3 regions of the Pseudomonas sp. GW823-FHT06B06 genome follow, and region 2 is predicted to be linked to each of the others. Evidence: predicted binding sites of a transcription regulator. Region 2 holds the regulator's gene; each other region holds the start of a gene.
What was found. Region 2 encodes sigma-54, which starts transcription at its own class of promoters, with help from an activator protein. Its sites were predicted from a motif close to ANTGGCATNNANNTTGCTNT; they were not measured.

Region 1 (5,286 bases), on a different contig from region 2:
AGCACCGAGAAGTCGACCATCAACACCGGCAAGCTCAACGCTGTTTCCAGCGGTGGCAACCACGGTGACGACTCGGTCCTGGCAGCACCAGCCGGCCCTGCTCCAGTGCCGAAGGCTTGCGCCATCGACGAGCCGGATTGCGAAGCTTGCCAATAAGCTGAGCCGGTAACACTAGACCCCCGACAGGCCCCCGGCTTGTCGGGGGTTTTCTTTTGCCCACGAAAAAGATCGCAGCCTCGCTTCGCTCGTCAGCTCCTACATTGAAAATGCGATCCCTGTAGGAGCTGACGAGCGAAGCGAGGCTGCGATCTTTTGATCAACAAAAAAGCCCCTCTTGCGAGGGGCTCCTTGTGCAGAGCTTTGAGCTATTCCACATCAGGCCATCTGAATGATGGTCTGCATGATGGTGCTCTGGGTAGAGATGGTCTTGGCGTTCGCCTGGTAATTGCTCTGCGCCTTGATCAAATCGACCAGCTCATTGGTCACGTTGACGTTGGACTCTTCCAGGGAGTTGGAGCGGATCGTACCCAGCGAGCCGGTTTCCGGCGCGTCGTAGCCCGGGATGCCCGAAGCGTAGGTTTCTTTCCAGCTGGTACCGCCGACTGCCTGCAGGCCTTGTTCGTTGGTGAAGCTGGCCAGCGCCAGTTGGCCAATCGGCTTGGTCTGATAGTTACTGAAGTTTGCCAACAGCACACCGCTGCCGTCGATGGTCAGGTTGGTGATCTGACCCGTGGCATAACCGTTCTGCACGGGAATAGAGCGCGCGGTATCGGCGTTGAACTGAGTCGTGTTATCCATGGCAATTGTCAGGCCTGCCGGATCGGCGGCTGCACCATTGGCCGTCCAGACACCATCCTTGACTGTGCCCGGGGTCCAGTTGGTGACTTTCAGCTCATTGCTGATCACCGGAGCAGGCGTTGGAACGGTCGGAGGCACGGTGGGTGGAACCGGCGTGCTGACCGACACCAGCTTGCCCGACGTGTCGAAGGTCATGGTCGAAGCGATTGGCGGCGTCGCAGCGTCCGTCGGGTCACTGCCGTCCGGATTACGGTTATCGATCAGGGTGTAGGTATCCCAAGTGTTCGGCCCCGTCTTGACCATGTATTGATCCATGGTGTGCTGGTTGCCCTGAGTATCAAAAACCGGCGTACTGAACTGGTTGGTAAAGGTTTCGGATTTGCTAGGGTCGAATTTGTTGGTTGCCACTGCCTGATCGATCACGGGAGACGTCGAGTTCAGGTTGATCGTCGACGACACCGTGGTGGTGGATTTTGGCGCCAGGTTGGAGGTGTCGATGCGCAGGTCGGTCAATACGCCTTTGACAATCTTGCCATTGTTATCAACACCATAGCCCTGCAGGCGCGAGGTGCCATCGCTGTTGGTGACGTAGCCTTCCTTGTCGACCTTGAACGTGCCCGCGCGGGTATAGGATAACGAGCCGCTGTTGTTCAGTACGAAGAAGCCTGAGCCGTTGATCCCCATGTCCAGCACGTTACCGGTGGCGCTGATGTCGCCCTGGGTAAATTGTTGGGAAACGTTGGCCAGGCGCACGCCGCTGCCGGTGACCTTGCTGCCGGTACCCAGCTTCGACGCCGAGTACACATCTTCGAATTCTGCGCGGGACGACTTGAAGCCGGTGGTTGCCACGTTGGCGATGTTGTTACCGGTGACGTCCAATTGCTTGTTGGCGGCATAGAGACCGCTAAGGCCGATGTTGAAAGACATATTCCACTCCTTTTGTGCCGCGTTAGTCGGCTCTATATACCAATGGTTTGCACTTTGGACAGGGCGACACTGCCGAGCCCGGCCAGGTTGAGCATCAACTCACCGCCGGTCTGGCTGATGGTCACGCTGTTGACCGTTGCCGGCAGATTGGTGACCAGTGCCACGGCCTTGTCATCGATGGTGGTGCTCGCCACAAAGGTATAAGTACCCGAATCCACGACCTTGCCGGCATCGTCCTTACCATCCCAGGTGAAGCTGCCAGTGCCGGCTTTCTGATCATCCAGGGTGATGGTACGGATGGTCTTGCCATCCTTGTCGGTGATTTTCACCGACACTTCAGCCACCGACTGTGGAATGACGACGGAACCGGTCATGCCCTTCGTGGTGTCGACCACGGCCTTGTCGCCCGGTGCGATGACGGAACGCCCGACCAGTGCCGAAGCCTGCAATGCCTGGGACGAGTTGTAGTTGCCAGCGATGCCGGACACGGTATCGTTGAGCGTGGTGATGCCTTCCAGGCTGCTGAACTGCGCCAGTTGTGCCACGAACTCGCCGTTGCCCTGAGGCTCCAGCGGGTTCTGGTTTTTCAGCTGGGTCACCAGTAATTGCAGGAACGCATCCTTGCCCAGGGCCTTCTTGCCCGTGGCACTGCTGGCCGCCGATGTGAGGCTGTCGGAATTGGTATTGGTCTTGATCGACGAGTTGGCCAGGATGTCGTTGAGGCTCAGACCACTGGTGGTATCGGTAACACTCATCTGAGTCGCCCCTTATCACTGACCGAGGGTCAGGACCTTCTGCATCATGGTTTTGGCGGTATTCATCATTTCGGCGTTGGTCTGGAACGAACGGCTCGCGGAAATCATGTCAGCCATTTCTTCCACCACGTTGACGTTCGGGTAGTAGACATAGCCCTTGGCATCGGCGGCCGGATGGTTCGGCTCGTAGCGTGCCTCAAGGTTGCTCTGGTCCTCGACCACGCCCAGTACCTGCACGCCTTGCCCGGCTGCGTCCTGGTTCTGGAACAGAGAATCGCTGCCAGCACCTTGAGCGCCCTGGAACATGGTGGCGAACACCGGGTGACGCGCACGGTAGGTCTGGTCGATGCTCGACGAGACGGTCTCGGCGTTGGCGATGTTCGAAGCCACGGTGTTCAAGCGCGTGGTCTGGGCACTCATGCCGCTACCGGCAATGTTGAAAACACTGGAGAGAGACATGACTTATTCTCCGCGCAGGGCTGACACCAGCCCTTTGAATTTGCTGTTGAGCAGGGTGAAGCTGGCCTGGAAGTTGACCGAGTTTTCTGCGTAGTTCGACTGTTCCAGCTGGGCGTCCACGGTGTTCTGGTCGATCGACGGTTGCATCGGCGTGCGGTACATCAGCGACTCGTCGCCATTGCCCAGGCCCTGGGCCTCGATGTGACGGCTGTTGGTCATGTTCAAGGCGAAGGTGCCATTCTTGGCCTTGTCGTTCTGCGCCTCGAGCACTTTCGAGAACTCCAGGTCCCGAGCCTTGTAGTTGGGGGTGTCGGCGTTGGCAATGTTGTTGGCCAGGACTTCGGCACGCTGAGCGCGGAAGCCCAATGCCTTTTCGTGAATACCGAGCGCTTTATCGAAGCTGATGCTCATGGCGGGAAACCTTCGGCTGACCTGTTTTTCGTGAGATGGTCAAAGCAAGCGTCATGCCAATTTAGAAAACCCCATAAACCGGGGCTTTGCGGGCAACGACCCATGCGGCAACGACAGAAAAGCGGCAACCGGTTTCCGCTGGATGCCGCTTTTCTGCCGCTTCCCGTGGACAACACATACCCTGTAGGAGCTGCCGCAGGCTGCGATTTTTTGATTTTGTTTTTTAAGATCAAGTCCAAAAGATCGCAGCCTTCGGCAGCTCCTACGTGATGCAAGCGCGACAGGCATAAAAAAGGAGCCCTGTGGGCTCCCATTTTTTATGCCTGTCGCGCTTGCATCACTTCGCCTGGTAAATAATCCCCGGGCTGCATTGGACCATCTGGTAATGGTCCGGCAATCCGTTCAGCGCTTCGGAAGCACCGAGGAACAGATAACCTCCCGGCTTCAACGTGCTGTGAATGCGCAAAAGGATGTCCTTCTTCACTTCGGCGGAGAAGTAGATCAGCACATTGCGACAGAACACGATGTCGAACTTGCCAAGGCCGGCGTAGCTGTCCAGCAGGTTGAACGAGCGAAACTCGACCCTGCTCTTGATCGGCGCCTTGATGGCCCAGCGCCCCGGCCCCTTGGGGTCGAAATAACGCTGCAGCCGCTCGGGAGACAAGCCGCGACCGATGGCCAGGCTGTCGTACTCGCCGGTCTTGCAGTTGTTCAGCATGGTGCCCGACAGGTCGGTGGCAACGATCTGTACGCCCATTCTCAACTGCCCGGCATTGAACCGCTCGAACTCATCGATGGACATCGACAGCGAATACGGTTCCTGACCCGACGAGCAGGCCGCCGACCAGATCCGCAGACGCTGACCGGGGCTGGCCTTGATCGCTTCGGGCAGCACCTTGTTTTTCAAGACTTCAAACGGATAGGTATCACGAAACCACAGGGTTTCGTTGGTCGTCATTGCATCCACCACCATCTCGCGCAACCCGCTGCGCGGCTGGGTCTGAATGCGCTGGACCAGCTCACCCAGGGACTTGATGCCTTGCTGCTCCATCAGTTTGTTGAGACGGCTGGAGACTAGATATTGCTTGTTTTCACCGAGCAAAATGCCACAGGCTTTTTCCAGGAACACCCGGAACTGTTCGAAATCCAAATTACCCGTAGACAATGCTGCCGCCTCTAAAATCGTGTTGACTGCCGGGGGCCGAACGCCCCTAGCTGATGTCTGCTGCCTTGATCCGGTCGACTACCCGGGATGCCAGGTCATCAGGACGGAACTTGGCCAGGAAGTCATCGGCACCGACCTTCCTGACCATCGCCTGATTGAATACACCCGACAACGAAGTATGCAGGATGATATGAAGCTTTTGCATGCGAGGGTCGTTGCGGATCTCCGCCGTGAGGGTGTATCCGTCCATTTCCGGCATCTCGATGTCGGAAATCATCATCAGGAACTCCTCCTCTGGCCTCTTGCCCTCGTCGACCAGTTTGCGCAGGTAATCCAGCGCTTGGCGACCGTCGTTCAACGCCACCACATCAACACCGACCGTTTGCAGGCACCGGGTGACCTGTTTGCGCGCCACTGACGAATCATCGACCGTCAGCACGCGCAAGGAGAGCGCCTTGTGCTGGGTCTCGACATCCACCACGCCAGCGGAGATCGCTTCCGGGGTCGGCGCCACTTCCGCCAGTACCTTTTCGACGTCGATGATTTCCACCAACTGGTTGTCGACCCGGGTCACCGCCGTCAGGTAGTGATCACGTCCGGTGCCCTTGGGTGGTGGATGAATCTCCTCCCAGTTCATGTTGACGATGCGTTCCACCGAGCGAACCAGGAATCCCTGGGTCTTGGTGTTGTACTCCGTGATGATCACGAAGGGGTTGTTCTTGTCCTTCAAGCCACCGGAACCGGTCGCCATCGCCAGATCAAGGATCGGAA
Region 2 (5,286 bases):
CGACTGGTACGCGACCAACACTCACACCTTGCAGTACCTCGAAGACGGCAAGGTGCAATACGAAATGACGTCGGAAAAAGCCGAGCACGTCAAGGCAACCGACATCACGCTGGTGACCAAACCCGACCTGAACATGTACCGCGGCACTGATTTTCCGTGGCATGTGACCAGCGATCACGGTGAGGTGAACTCCGGCGGGACCGAGGTCGAACTGATCGACAACGTGCGCGTCAAGCGTACCGACGAAAAGAACCGCGACACCCTGATCACCAGTACTCGCATGACCGTGTTCCCGCAGCAGCAATATGCGCAGACCCAGCAACCCGTTAGAATCGACGGCGCTGGCGGTGTATCGACTGGTGTCGGCATGAAGGCGTATTTGAAAGAAAGCAGGATACACCTGCTATCGAACGTAAGAGGACAGTATGAGGCTCGTTAAAACCCTCCCTATTTTGCTCAGTCTGGGCGCAGCACTGGGAAGCGTGAGCGCCTGGGCTCTGCCGGACGATCAGCAGCAACCCATCCGCATCCAGGCCGACGACGCCCAACTGGACGACAAGAACGGTGTGGCCACCTATACGGGCGATGTGGTCATCACCCAGGGCTCGATCATTGTCAAGGGCAACAAGGTGACCATGACCCGCGCCCCCGATGGCGACGTCGACGTGGTGACCTCGGTGGGTAACCTGGCCTACTTCGAGCAACTGCAGACCGCAGGCGACACCAAGCCCGTGCAGGGATGGGGCGTGACCATCCAGTACCTCGCCAAGCAAAATCGTGTCGTGCTGATCGACCGCGCCAAGGTCATCGACAAGGACAGCAACGTCACTCAAGGCGAGAAAATCGTCTATGACACCGAGAAAAAGCTGGCCAGCGCCGGTCGCGCAACGGGCAGCAAGGTGACCGAGTCGCGTCCGCGCATCGACATGGTGATCCAGCCGAAAAAGAAAACCGACGAGCAAAAGGCCCCTTAATGGCAACTCTGAAAGCCCAGCACCTGGCCAAGAGCTACAAGAGCCGCCAGGTCGTGCGAGACGTCAGCCTGTCCATCGACAGCGGCCAGATCGTCGGCCTGCTCGGCCCCAACGGCGCCGGCAAGACCACCTGCTTCTACATGATCGTCGGCCTGGTACAGGCTGATCAGGGGCGCGTGCTGATTGATGACCTCGATGTCAGCCACCAGCCGATGCACGGTCGTGCCAAGGCGGGTATCGGTTATCTGCCGCAAGAAGCGTCGATCTTCCGCAAACTCTCCGTGGCCGACAACATCATGGCCATCCTCGAGACCCGCAAGGAACTCGACAAGGCCGGTCGCCGCAAGGAACTGGAAAGCCTGCTGCAGGAGTTCCACATCAGCCACATCCGCGACAACCTCGGCATGAGCCTGTCCGGTGGCGAACGCCGTCGCGTGGAAATCGCCCGGGCACTGGCCACCAACCCGAAATTCATCCTGCTCGACGAACCGTTCGCCGGCGTTGACCCGATCTCCGTGGGTGACATCAAGCAGATCATCCACCACCTCAAGGCCAAGGGCATCGGCGTACTGATCACCGACCACAACGTCCGCGAAACCCTGGATATCTGCGAAACCGCCTATATTGTCAACGATGGTCAACTGATCGCCGAAGGCGACGCTGAAACCATCCTGGCCAATGACCTGGTGAAAGAAGTGTACCTGGGGCATGAATTCCGCCTGTAAGCATCGCGGTGTCCGGCGAGTCGGCAGAGCGCTTGGCGCAATAAAAAATCAACCTTTTTTTATTGTTACAGCGCTCTAGGCAAACGCCGCGGTTTCGGGCATATAATTTGCTTATGTTTGGCGCTCCGGCGCCCTGTAGTGGATGGCGCATGTGCGCCGGCGAATAAGGTGTTAAGCCCCTGCCATGAAACCATCGCTAGTCTTGAGAATGGGCCAGCAGCTGACGATGACACCGCAGCTGCAACAGGCCATCCGCCTGCTCCAATTGTCGACCCTGGACCTGCAACAGGAAATCCAGGAGGCCCTGGAGTCCAATCCGATGCTCGAGCGCCAGGAAGAAGGCGACGACTTCGACAATTCCGACCCGCTGGCCGACAACGCCGAACACAAACCCAGTACCGACACCCAGGAACCCTCCTACCAGGAAAGCGCCACGACCGTCGATAATATCGAGGAAGGCGACTGGAACGAGCGCATTCCCAACGAACTGCCTGTCGACACCGCCTGGGAAGACGTCTACCAGACCAGCGCCAGCAGCCTGCCGAGCAACGATGACGACGAGTGGGATTTCACCACCCGCACATCAGCCGGCGAGAGCCTGCAAAGCCACCTGCTGTGGCAATTGAACCTGGCACCGATGTCCGACACCGATCGCCTGATCGCCGTGACCCTGATCGACTGCATCAACAACCAGGGCTACCTGGACGAGACGCTGGAGGAAATCCTCGAAGCCTTCGATCCGGAACTGGACATCGAACTGGACGAAATCGAAGCCGTCCTGCACCGCATCCAGCAATTCGAACCTGCCGGCATCGGCGCACGCAACCTGGGTGAATGCCTGCTGTTGCAATTGCGCCAACTGCCCGCCAAGACGCCTTGGCTGGCCGAAGCCAAGCGCCTGGTCACTGACTATATCGACTTGCTCGGCAGCCGCGACTACAGCCAGCTGATGCGCCGCATGAAGCTCAAGGAAGATGAGCTGCGCCAGGTGATCGAGCTGGTCCAGAGCCTCAACCCGCGCCCGGGCTCGCAAATCGAGTCGACCGAAGCCGAATACGTGGTTCCGGACGTGATCGTGCGCAAGGATAACGAACGCTGGCTGGTGGAGCTCAACCAGGAGTCGGTGCCCCGCCTGAGGGTCAACGCCCAGTATGCGGGCTTCGTTCGTCGTGCCGACACCAGCGCCGACAACACCTTCATGCGCAATCAACTGCAGGAAGCCCGCTGGTTCATCAAGAGCCTGCAAAGCCGCAACGAAACCCTGATGAAAGTGGCCACGCAGATCGTCGAGCATCAGCGCGGCTTCCTGGAGTATGGCGACGAAGCCATGAAGCCATTGGTCCTGCATGACATCGCCGAAGCGGTCGGCATGCATGAGTCGACGATTTCGCGGGTTACCACGCAGAAATTCATGCATACCCCTCGGGGCATTTATGAACTGAAATACTTTTTCTCCAGTCACGTCAGCACCTCCGAGGGCGGAGAATGCTCGTCCACGGCGATTCGCGCGATCATCAAAAAACTGGTGGCGGCGGAAAATCAGAAAAAGCCGTTGAGTGACAGCAAGATCGCTGGTTTACTGGAGGCACAAGGCATTCAGGTGGCTCGCCGCACCGTCGCCAAGTACCGCGAATCCCTCGGGATCGCGCCTTCGAGCGAACGCAAGCGGTTGATGTAGGGCCACGCCACAGCGTTCCAGTGGCAGATCATCTGGATCTGCCGCTTTATGCACTGGCAACGAAGGAGAAGCTGTATGCAAGTCAACATCAGTGGACACCAACTGGAAGTGACCAAGCCCCTGCGTGAATACGTCGAGCTCAAGTTCAAGAAGCTCGAGGGGCATTTCGACAAGATCACCAACGTGCAAGTCACGATGTGCGTCGAAAAGTTGAAGCAGAAAATCGAAGCCACGCTGCATATACCCGGCAATGAGGTCGTCGCCAACGCGGAACATACCGATATGTACGCGGCAATCGACGCACTGACCGACAAGCTGGATAAACAACTCAAAAAGCATAAGGAAAAGACTCAGAGCCTCCTCCAGGGCGCTACGGGTCGTTAACACTCCCAACCCATGATCCGACTTGAAAGCATCCTGACCCCCGGCCGTTCCCTGGTGAACGTGCCGGGCGGCAGTAAAAAGAAAGCCCTCGAGCAAATTGCCAACCTCATCCATCGCGAAGTGCCGGATCTGGCCATGCAGGATGTTTTCGAGAGCCTGGTCGCCCGTGAAAAACTCGGCTCCACCGGCTTTGGTAATGGCATCGCCATTCCCCACTGCCGTCTAAAGGGCTGTGATGCGCCCATCAGTGCCTTGATGCACCTGGACGCCCCTATCGATTTCGACGCCATCGACGGCGCTCCGGTTGACCTGTTGTTCGTGCTACTGGTCCCGCAAGCCGCTACCGATGCGCACCTTGAGTTGTTGCGCCAGATTGCCAGCATGCTCGACCGCAAGGACGTGCGCGACAAACTGCGCAACGCTGCGAGCAATCAAGCCTTGTATCAGGTTGTCCTGGACGAGCAGAACGGGCAGTAATCATGCGCTTGATCATCGTCAGCGGCCGCTCCGGCTCAGGTAAAAGTACCGCCCTCGACGTCCTCGAGGACAACGGCTACTACTGCATTGACAACCTGCCTGCCGGGTTGCTGCCTGAACTGGCCGAGCGAGCGCTGATACACACCGAACTGGCACAGCCACTGGTTGCCGTGTCCATCGATGCTCGCAACCTGCCAAGCCACTTGTCGCGGTTCCCCGAGTTACTGGCAGAAGTGCGCAGTCGCCACATCCAGTGCGATGTCCTGTACCTGGATGCCGACGAAGAAACCCTGCTCAAACGTTTCTCGGAAACCCGTCGGCGTCACCCGCTGAGCAACGCCAACCGCTCGCTGGCCGAAGCGATCAACGACGAGACCACCCTGCTCGGTCCGATTGCCGACCTTGCCGATCTCAAGCTCAACACCACCAGTCTGAATTTGTATCAACTGCGCGATACCATCAAGCTGCGCCTGCTAAACCAACCGGAACCCGGTACGGCGTTTCTCGTGGAGTCGTTCGGGTTCAAGCGTGGTATGCCGGTCGACGCCGACCTGGTATTCGATGTGCGATGCCTACCCAACCCTTACTGGAAGCCGGAACTGCGCGAGCAGTCCGGGCTCGACCAACCGGTGGCCGAGTACCTGGCTGCGCAACCCGATGTCGAGGAAATGTTCCAGGACATTTCTACCTACTTGCTCAAATGGCTGCCACGCTTTGCCGCCAGCAACCGTGCCTATGTCACCATAGCCATTGGCTGCACCGGCGGCCATCACCGCTCCGTCTACCTGACTGAACGTCTTGGCCAGGTCCTGCAGCAATCCCTGAAGAATGTCCAGGTTCGCCACCGCGACCTCAGCTAAAGGATTTACACCGCGATGCCTGCTCTGGAAATCGAAATCATCAACAAGCTGGGCCTGCATGCCCGCGCTTCGGCAAAATTCGTTGGGGTTGCCGGTCAATTCAAGGATTGCACGATCAGGGTAGGACGCACGCCAGAAACCACCATCGATGGTAAAAGCATCATGGCAATGATGATGCTGGCCGCTGG
Region 3 (5,286 bases), on a different contig from region 2:
GGCGCCATGCCCCTGGCCGAAGTCTTCTACGGCATGACCGCCAAGGGCTACGGCCTGGCGGAAACCCTGCGCGAGATGAATGCCAAGCTCAAGCGTATCCTGCCGGTGGACATGTTTTGCTGCGCCACGATGCTGTGCCTGAGTGCCCAGAATCACTCGGTGGAGGTCTGGAACGGCGGCATGCCGGACGGCTACCTGTACAGCGTTGCCAGCGGCGAGCGAACGCCACTGACCGCGCGGCATTTGCCACTGGGGGTGCTGAGCCCGCCTACCTTCGATGATCGCACCGAAGTGTTTCCGATGGCCCCGGGTGATCGGATATTCCTGTTGTCCGACGGGGTGATCGATACCTGCGACGCCGATGACCAGCTGTTTGGTGTGCAGCGGTTGCAGCAGGTATTTGCCGCCAATCGTCAACCCGACACCTTGTTCGAGGATATCGAGCAGGCGCTTCGGGACTTTCGTGGTGAGGCGCGCGACGACGTCAGCATGGTCGAGGTCAGCCTGCCTGCGCCCACTCAGGCGAGCCCGCCGCTGCCGATCTATTCCGACAGTGGCCAGTCCTGCCCTCTGGACTGGTCGGCCAGTTTCGAGTTTCGCGCTGCGACGCTCAAGCGCTTCAATCCGTTGCCCCATCTCTTGCAACTGCTGCAGGAAGTGCACGGTCTGCGGGCTCAAAGCGGGGCGCTCTACAGCGTACTGGCCGAGTTGTACTCCAACGCCCTGGAGCATGGAGTGCTAGGCCTGGATTCCAGCCTTAAACGCGATGTGTCGGGTTTCACCCGCTATTATCTACAACGCAATGCACGCCTGGACGAGCTTGAGGACGGTTATGTCCGGGTGCATTTACAGGTTACCCCGCAAGGCGAGGGTGGATGCCTGGCAATTCGCGTCGAGGACAGCGGCAAGGGATTTGATGTCGGGCGGGTACTGGAACGTCCTGTCGATCCTGTCCGTCTGTCTGGACGTGGAGTCAGTCTGATCCGTCAGTTGGGTCATAATGCAAGCTGGTCTGACGATGGTCGAAGTGCCCGCGTGGAGTTTCTCTGGAAGGCTCTGGCATAATCCATAAATTCTTGATCAAGGAGCGAACAAGTGGCTGATGAACATCTGGACCTCGACGCGCTGAACGAGTTGCGCGAGGTCATGGAGGACGCGTATCCGCAGTTGCTGGATACCTTTCTCGCCGATTCCGAAGAGCGCCTTCAAGGGTTGCGCGAGGCAGGGAGAGCTGCGCAGCTCGTAGACGTGGCGCACAGCTTCAAAGGCAGCAGCAGCAACATGGGCGCCGTCAAGCTTGTCGCGCTATGTGGCGAACTTGAGAAAAATGCTGAAAAGCTTTCGCCCTCCGAAATCCAGGAGCTGATCACTGCAATCGACCTTGAGTTCGCGATCGTTCGGCCTCTTTACGAAGCTGAGCGGCAACGGTCCCTGGCGGAAAGCTGAGGCGCAAGACGCTTTTCGTCGCCATCAGGCGAAACTGGCCCGCCCCTTGCTATTAACTCTTGCAACTGTACCTACGATCCCAGTGCAGCGGAGACCGTTAAATGCCCTTTACCCCAAATTCTCTTCTTCAGGCCGCCGCTCAGGCCAAGAGTCAGGCCGCCGCCGCCCCTTCCACGAAGGTCGCCGCCGAGCCCGGGGACAAGGCGTCGAGCTTCTCTCAGGTGTACGCCGCACAAGGCCGGAACCCGGCTGCTGACGGACCTTCGAAACCACAACCTCACAAGGCTGCCGACAGCCTCGGTAAAAAGGACGACGTCAAGGATAACGCTGCCGCCGAGAAGCCTGTCGTTGCCGATAGCGGCAAAAGCTTGCCCGCCGACAAGCCGGCGCAAGCCGACGACAAGCAGGACAGCGCCGATGCGACGGACGAACAGGCAGGGGGCGTCGAAGCTGCGCCGGTTGATCCTGTCGAGGTGCCTGTCATCGCGGCGCCTGTTGTGGCTGATCAACCAGCCGTCGAAGCGCCCGTTGCGGCGGTCATCCCGCCAATCGTCCCCGCCACTGACACAGGATTCGATCCCGAAGCCGACCCACTGGACGCCCTGCCAGCCCTGCGCATGGCCATGGAGCAGAGTGGCCATGTCTCGGCCTCAAGCCAGGCACAACCCAAGGCAGCTCCGACCGAGGTCGACGGTGAACGGACGGCGGCGCAGACCTTCGCCGCTGGCATGGCGAACATGCTCGACGTGCAAACCGACATGGACAGTACCGACCAGGGCGGCGACCAGGCCTTCAGTGGCCTGATCGATGATGGGCTCAAGGACCTCAAGTCTGCCAGCAGCGATACCCGGGTCGACGATTTCGCCGACCGCCTGGCGGCACTGACCCAGGCAGCGACGCCAAAAACCGCCAACGCCCTGCCGGTCAACCAGCCCATCGCGATGCATCAGAGCGGTTGGACGGAAGAAGTGGTGAATCGGGTCATGTACCTGTCCAGCGCCAATCTCAAGGCGGCCGACATCCAGTTGCAGCCGGCCGAACTCGGCCGTCTCGACATTCGGGTGAACATGGTGCCCGATCAGCAGACCCAGGTGACGTTCATGAGCGCGCATCCGGGCGTGCGTGAAGCGCTGGACGGGCAGATGCAGCGTTTGCGCGACATGTTCACCCAGCAGGGCATGGGCCAGGTTGACGTCAACGTCTCGGACCAGTCCCGGGGATCCCAGGACCAGGCGCAACATCAGCAGGCGCAGAGTGGACGCGCCAGTGCTGGCGGCGGTCGCCTTGATTCGATGGATGACGAGCTTTCGGCCAGCGTTACCCAAGTTGCGGCCAGCCCGACTAGCGTGATTGGCTCCAGCGCAGTCGATTATTACGCCTGATAATTCGCGGCGCCCCCTAAAAGATCGCAGCCTTCGGCAGCTCCTACAGGATGTACGCAGTCCAATGTAGGAGCTGCCGCAGGCTGCGATCTTTTGCTTCTGGCATAACACTTGCTCTTGCCTAGTCGCGCGACTGTAAAAACCGAATAGTGACGGATTATTGGCATGGCGAAGAGCGACGCAGCAGTAAAAGACCCCGCAACCAAAGGCAAACTCAAGCTGATCATCTTGATCGTGGTGGCGCTGTTGCTGGCGATCGGCTTGTCCGTGGGGGCGACCTGGTACTTCATGCACAGTGCCCAGAGCAAGCCTGCCGTCGTGGCCGAAACCACCCCCGTGGGCAAGCAGCCTGCCGTTTTCGAGCCGATGGCCCCGGCGTTCGTGGCCAACTACAACCAGAACGGACGCCAGCGCTACATGCAAGTGAGCATTACCATGCTTGCGCGCAACCAAGCGGATCTGGACGCGCTCAAGGTGCACATGCCGGTGATCCGCAACAACCTGGTGATGCTGTTCTCCAGTCAGGATTTCGCGACCCTCGCCTCGCCGGTCGGCCAGGAAATGTTGCGCCAGAAGGCCACCGCCAGCGTCCAGGAAGTGGCGCAGAAAGAGCTCGGCAAAGTGGTGATCGAACAGTTGCTTTTCACTAATTTCGTACTGCAGTAGGAACACGACATGGCCGTGCAGGACCTGCTGTCCCAGGATGAGATCGACGCGCTGTTGCATGGCGTCGACGATGGTCTGGTACAGACCGATATCGCTGCCGAACCCGGCACCGTCAAGAGCTACGACCTGACCAGCCAGGATCGCATCGTCCGTGGACGCATGCCGACGCTGGAAATGATCAACGAGCGTTTTGCCCGCTACACGCGCATCAGCATGTTCAACATGCTGCGCCGCTCGGCAGACGTGGCGGTCGGTGGTGTGCAGGTGATGAAGTTCGGCGAATACGTACACTCGCTGTACGTGCCGACCAGCCTCAACCTGGTCAAGATCAAGCCGCTGCGCGGCACGGCGCTGTTCATCCTCGACGCCAAGCTGGTGTTCAAGCTGGTGGACAACTTCTTCGGCGGCGACGGTCGCCACGCCAAGATCGAAGGCCGTGAGTTCACCCCGACCGAGTTGCGCGTGGTGCGCATGGTCCTGGAGCAGGCATTCGTCGATTTGAAGGAAGCCTGGCAGGCGATCATGGAAGTGAACTTCGAGTACATCAACTCGGAAGTGAACCCGGCCATGGCCAACATCGTTGGCCCGAGCGAAGCCATTGTGGTGTCGACCTTCCACATCGAACTCGATGGCGGTGGCGGCGACCTGCACGTGACCATGCCTTACTCGATGATCGAACCGGTGCGCGAAATGCTCGATGCCGGCTTCCAGTCCGACCTGGACGACCAGGACGAGCGTTGGGTCAACGCCTTGCGCCAGGACGTGATGGACGTCGATGTACCGATCAACGCCACCGTTGCCCGTCGCCAGTTGAAGCTGCGCGACATCCTGCACATGCAGCCAGGGGACGTGATTCCCGTGGACATGCAGGAAGAGCTGGTCATGCGCGCCAACGGCGTGCCGGCCTTCAAGGTCAAGATGGGTTCGCACAAGGGCAACCTTGCACTGCAAGTGATCGAGCCGATCGAGCGCCGTTGAGGCGGCGCAATTACCCCTATTAATCAACTCTTCTAATTGAAGAGTCGTTCGCCGAGGACAAATGATGGCTGACAATATGAATACCCTGGACGATCAGGCGCTGGCTGATGAGTGGGCTGCTGCCCTGGAAGAAACCGGCGACGCCGGGCAGGCCGATATCGACGCATTGCTGGCCGCCGATGCTGGCCGTTCTTCGTCCAACCGCCTGCCCATGGAAGAGTTCGGCAGCGTGCCGAAAAACAACGACCCGGTGAGCCTCGAAGGCCCGAACCTGGACGTGATTCTCGATATCCCGGTGTCGATCTCCATGGAGGTCGGCAGCACCGACATCAACATCCGCAACCTGTTGCAGCTCAACCAGGGCTCGGTCATTGAACTGGATCGCCTGGCTGGTGAGCCGCTGGACGTGCTGGTCAACGGCACCCTGATCGCCCATGGCGAAGTGGTTGTGGTCAACGAGAAGTTCGGCATCCGCCTGACCGACGTGATCAGCCCAAGCGAACGCATCAAGAAGCTGCGCTGAGTGAAAAGGCTCCTGGGGTTGTTTTCGGGGCTGGCCCTGGCGTTGCCAGGCCTTGTGCTGGCCGCCGAGCCTGTCGCCAATGCCGCCGCCGCGCCCGCGGTCAACAGCGGCGTGGCCGGGCAGTTGACGCAACTGGTATTCGGCTTGTTGCTGGTGCTGGGGCTGATTTTCTTCCTCGCCTGGCTCTTGCGCCGGGTGCAACAGGCCGGGCCGGCCGGCAAGGGGCAGGTGATCGAGCTGATCGGTTCTCGCGCACTGGGGCCCCGTGATCGCTTGATGCTCGTGCAAGTC

Region 1: the regulator sigma-54 is predicted to act here: its motif matches at 3,392-3,411, upstream of flgB (flagellar basal body rod protein FlgB).
Region 3: the regulator sigma-54 is predicted to act here: its motif matches at 1,480-1,499, upstream of AC1Q8Q_RS16480 (flagellar hook-length control protein FliK).

What each region holds. Positions count from the first base shown of each region.
Region 1 is NZ_JBXAHO010000027.1:67,738-73,023, forward strand. Features, by position in the region: gene AC1Q8Q_RS22500 (ribonucleoside-diphosphate reductase subunit alpha) at 1-156, shown strand, start outside; gene flgE (flagellar hook protein FlgE) at 376-1,725, opposite strand; gene flgD (flagellar hook assembly protein FlgD) at 1,758-2,480, opposite strand; gene flgC (flagellar basal body rod protein FlgC) at 2,496-2,939, opposite strand; gene flgB (flagellar basal body rod protein FlgB) at 2,943-3,350, opposite strand; gene cheR (protein-glutamate O-methyltransferase CheR) at 3,688-4,515, opposite strand; gene AC1Q8Q_RS22530 (chemotaxis protein CheV) at 4,562-5,286, opposite strand, start outside.
Region 2 is NZ_JBXAHO010000002.1:117,239-122,524, forward strand. Features, by position in the region: gene lptC (LPS export ABC transporter periplasmic protein LptC) at 1-439, shown strand, start outside; gene lptA (lipopolysaccharide transport periplasmic protein LptA) at 426-974, shown strand; gene lptB (LPS export ABC transporter ATP-binding protein) at 974-1,699, shown strand; gene AC1Q8Q_RS02230 (RNA polymerase factor sigma-54) at 1,884-3,377, shown strand; gene hpf (ribosome hibernation-promoting factor, HPF/YfiA family) at 3,453-3,761, shown strand; gene ptsN (PTS IIA-like nitrogen regulatory protein PtsN) at 3,774-4,238, shown strand; gene rapZ (RNase adapter RapZ) at 4,241-5,098, shown strand; gene AC1Q8Q_RS02250 (HPr family phosphocarrier protein) at 5,114-5,286, shown strand, end outside.
Region 3 is NZ_JBXAHO010000016.1:59,098-64,383, reverse strand. Features, by position in the region: gene AC1Q8Q_RS16490 (ATP-binding SpoIIE family protein phosphatase) at 1-1,065, shown strand, start outside; gene AC1Q8Q_RS16485 (Hpt domain-containing protein) at 1,096-1,446, shown strand; gene AC1Q8Q_RS16480 (flagellar hook-length control protein FliK) at 1,548-2,828, shown strand; gene fliL (flagellar basal body-associated protein FliL) at 2,994-3,494, shown strand; gene fliM (flagellar motor switch protein FliM) at 3,504-4,472, shown strand; gene fliN (flagellar motor switch protein FliN) at 4,537-4,995, shown strand; gene fliO (flagellar biosynthetic protein FliO) at 4,996-5,286, shown strand, end outside.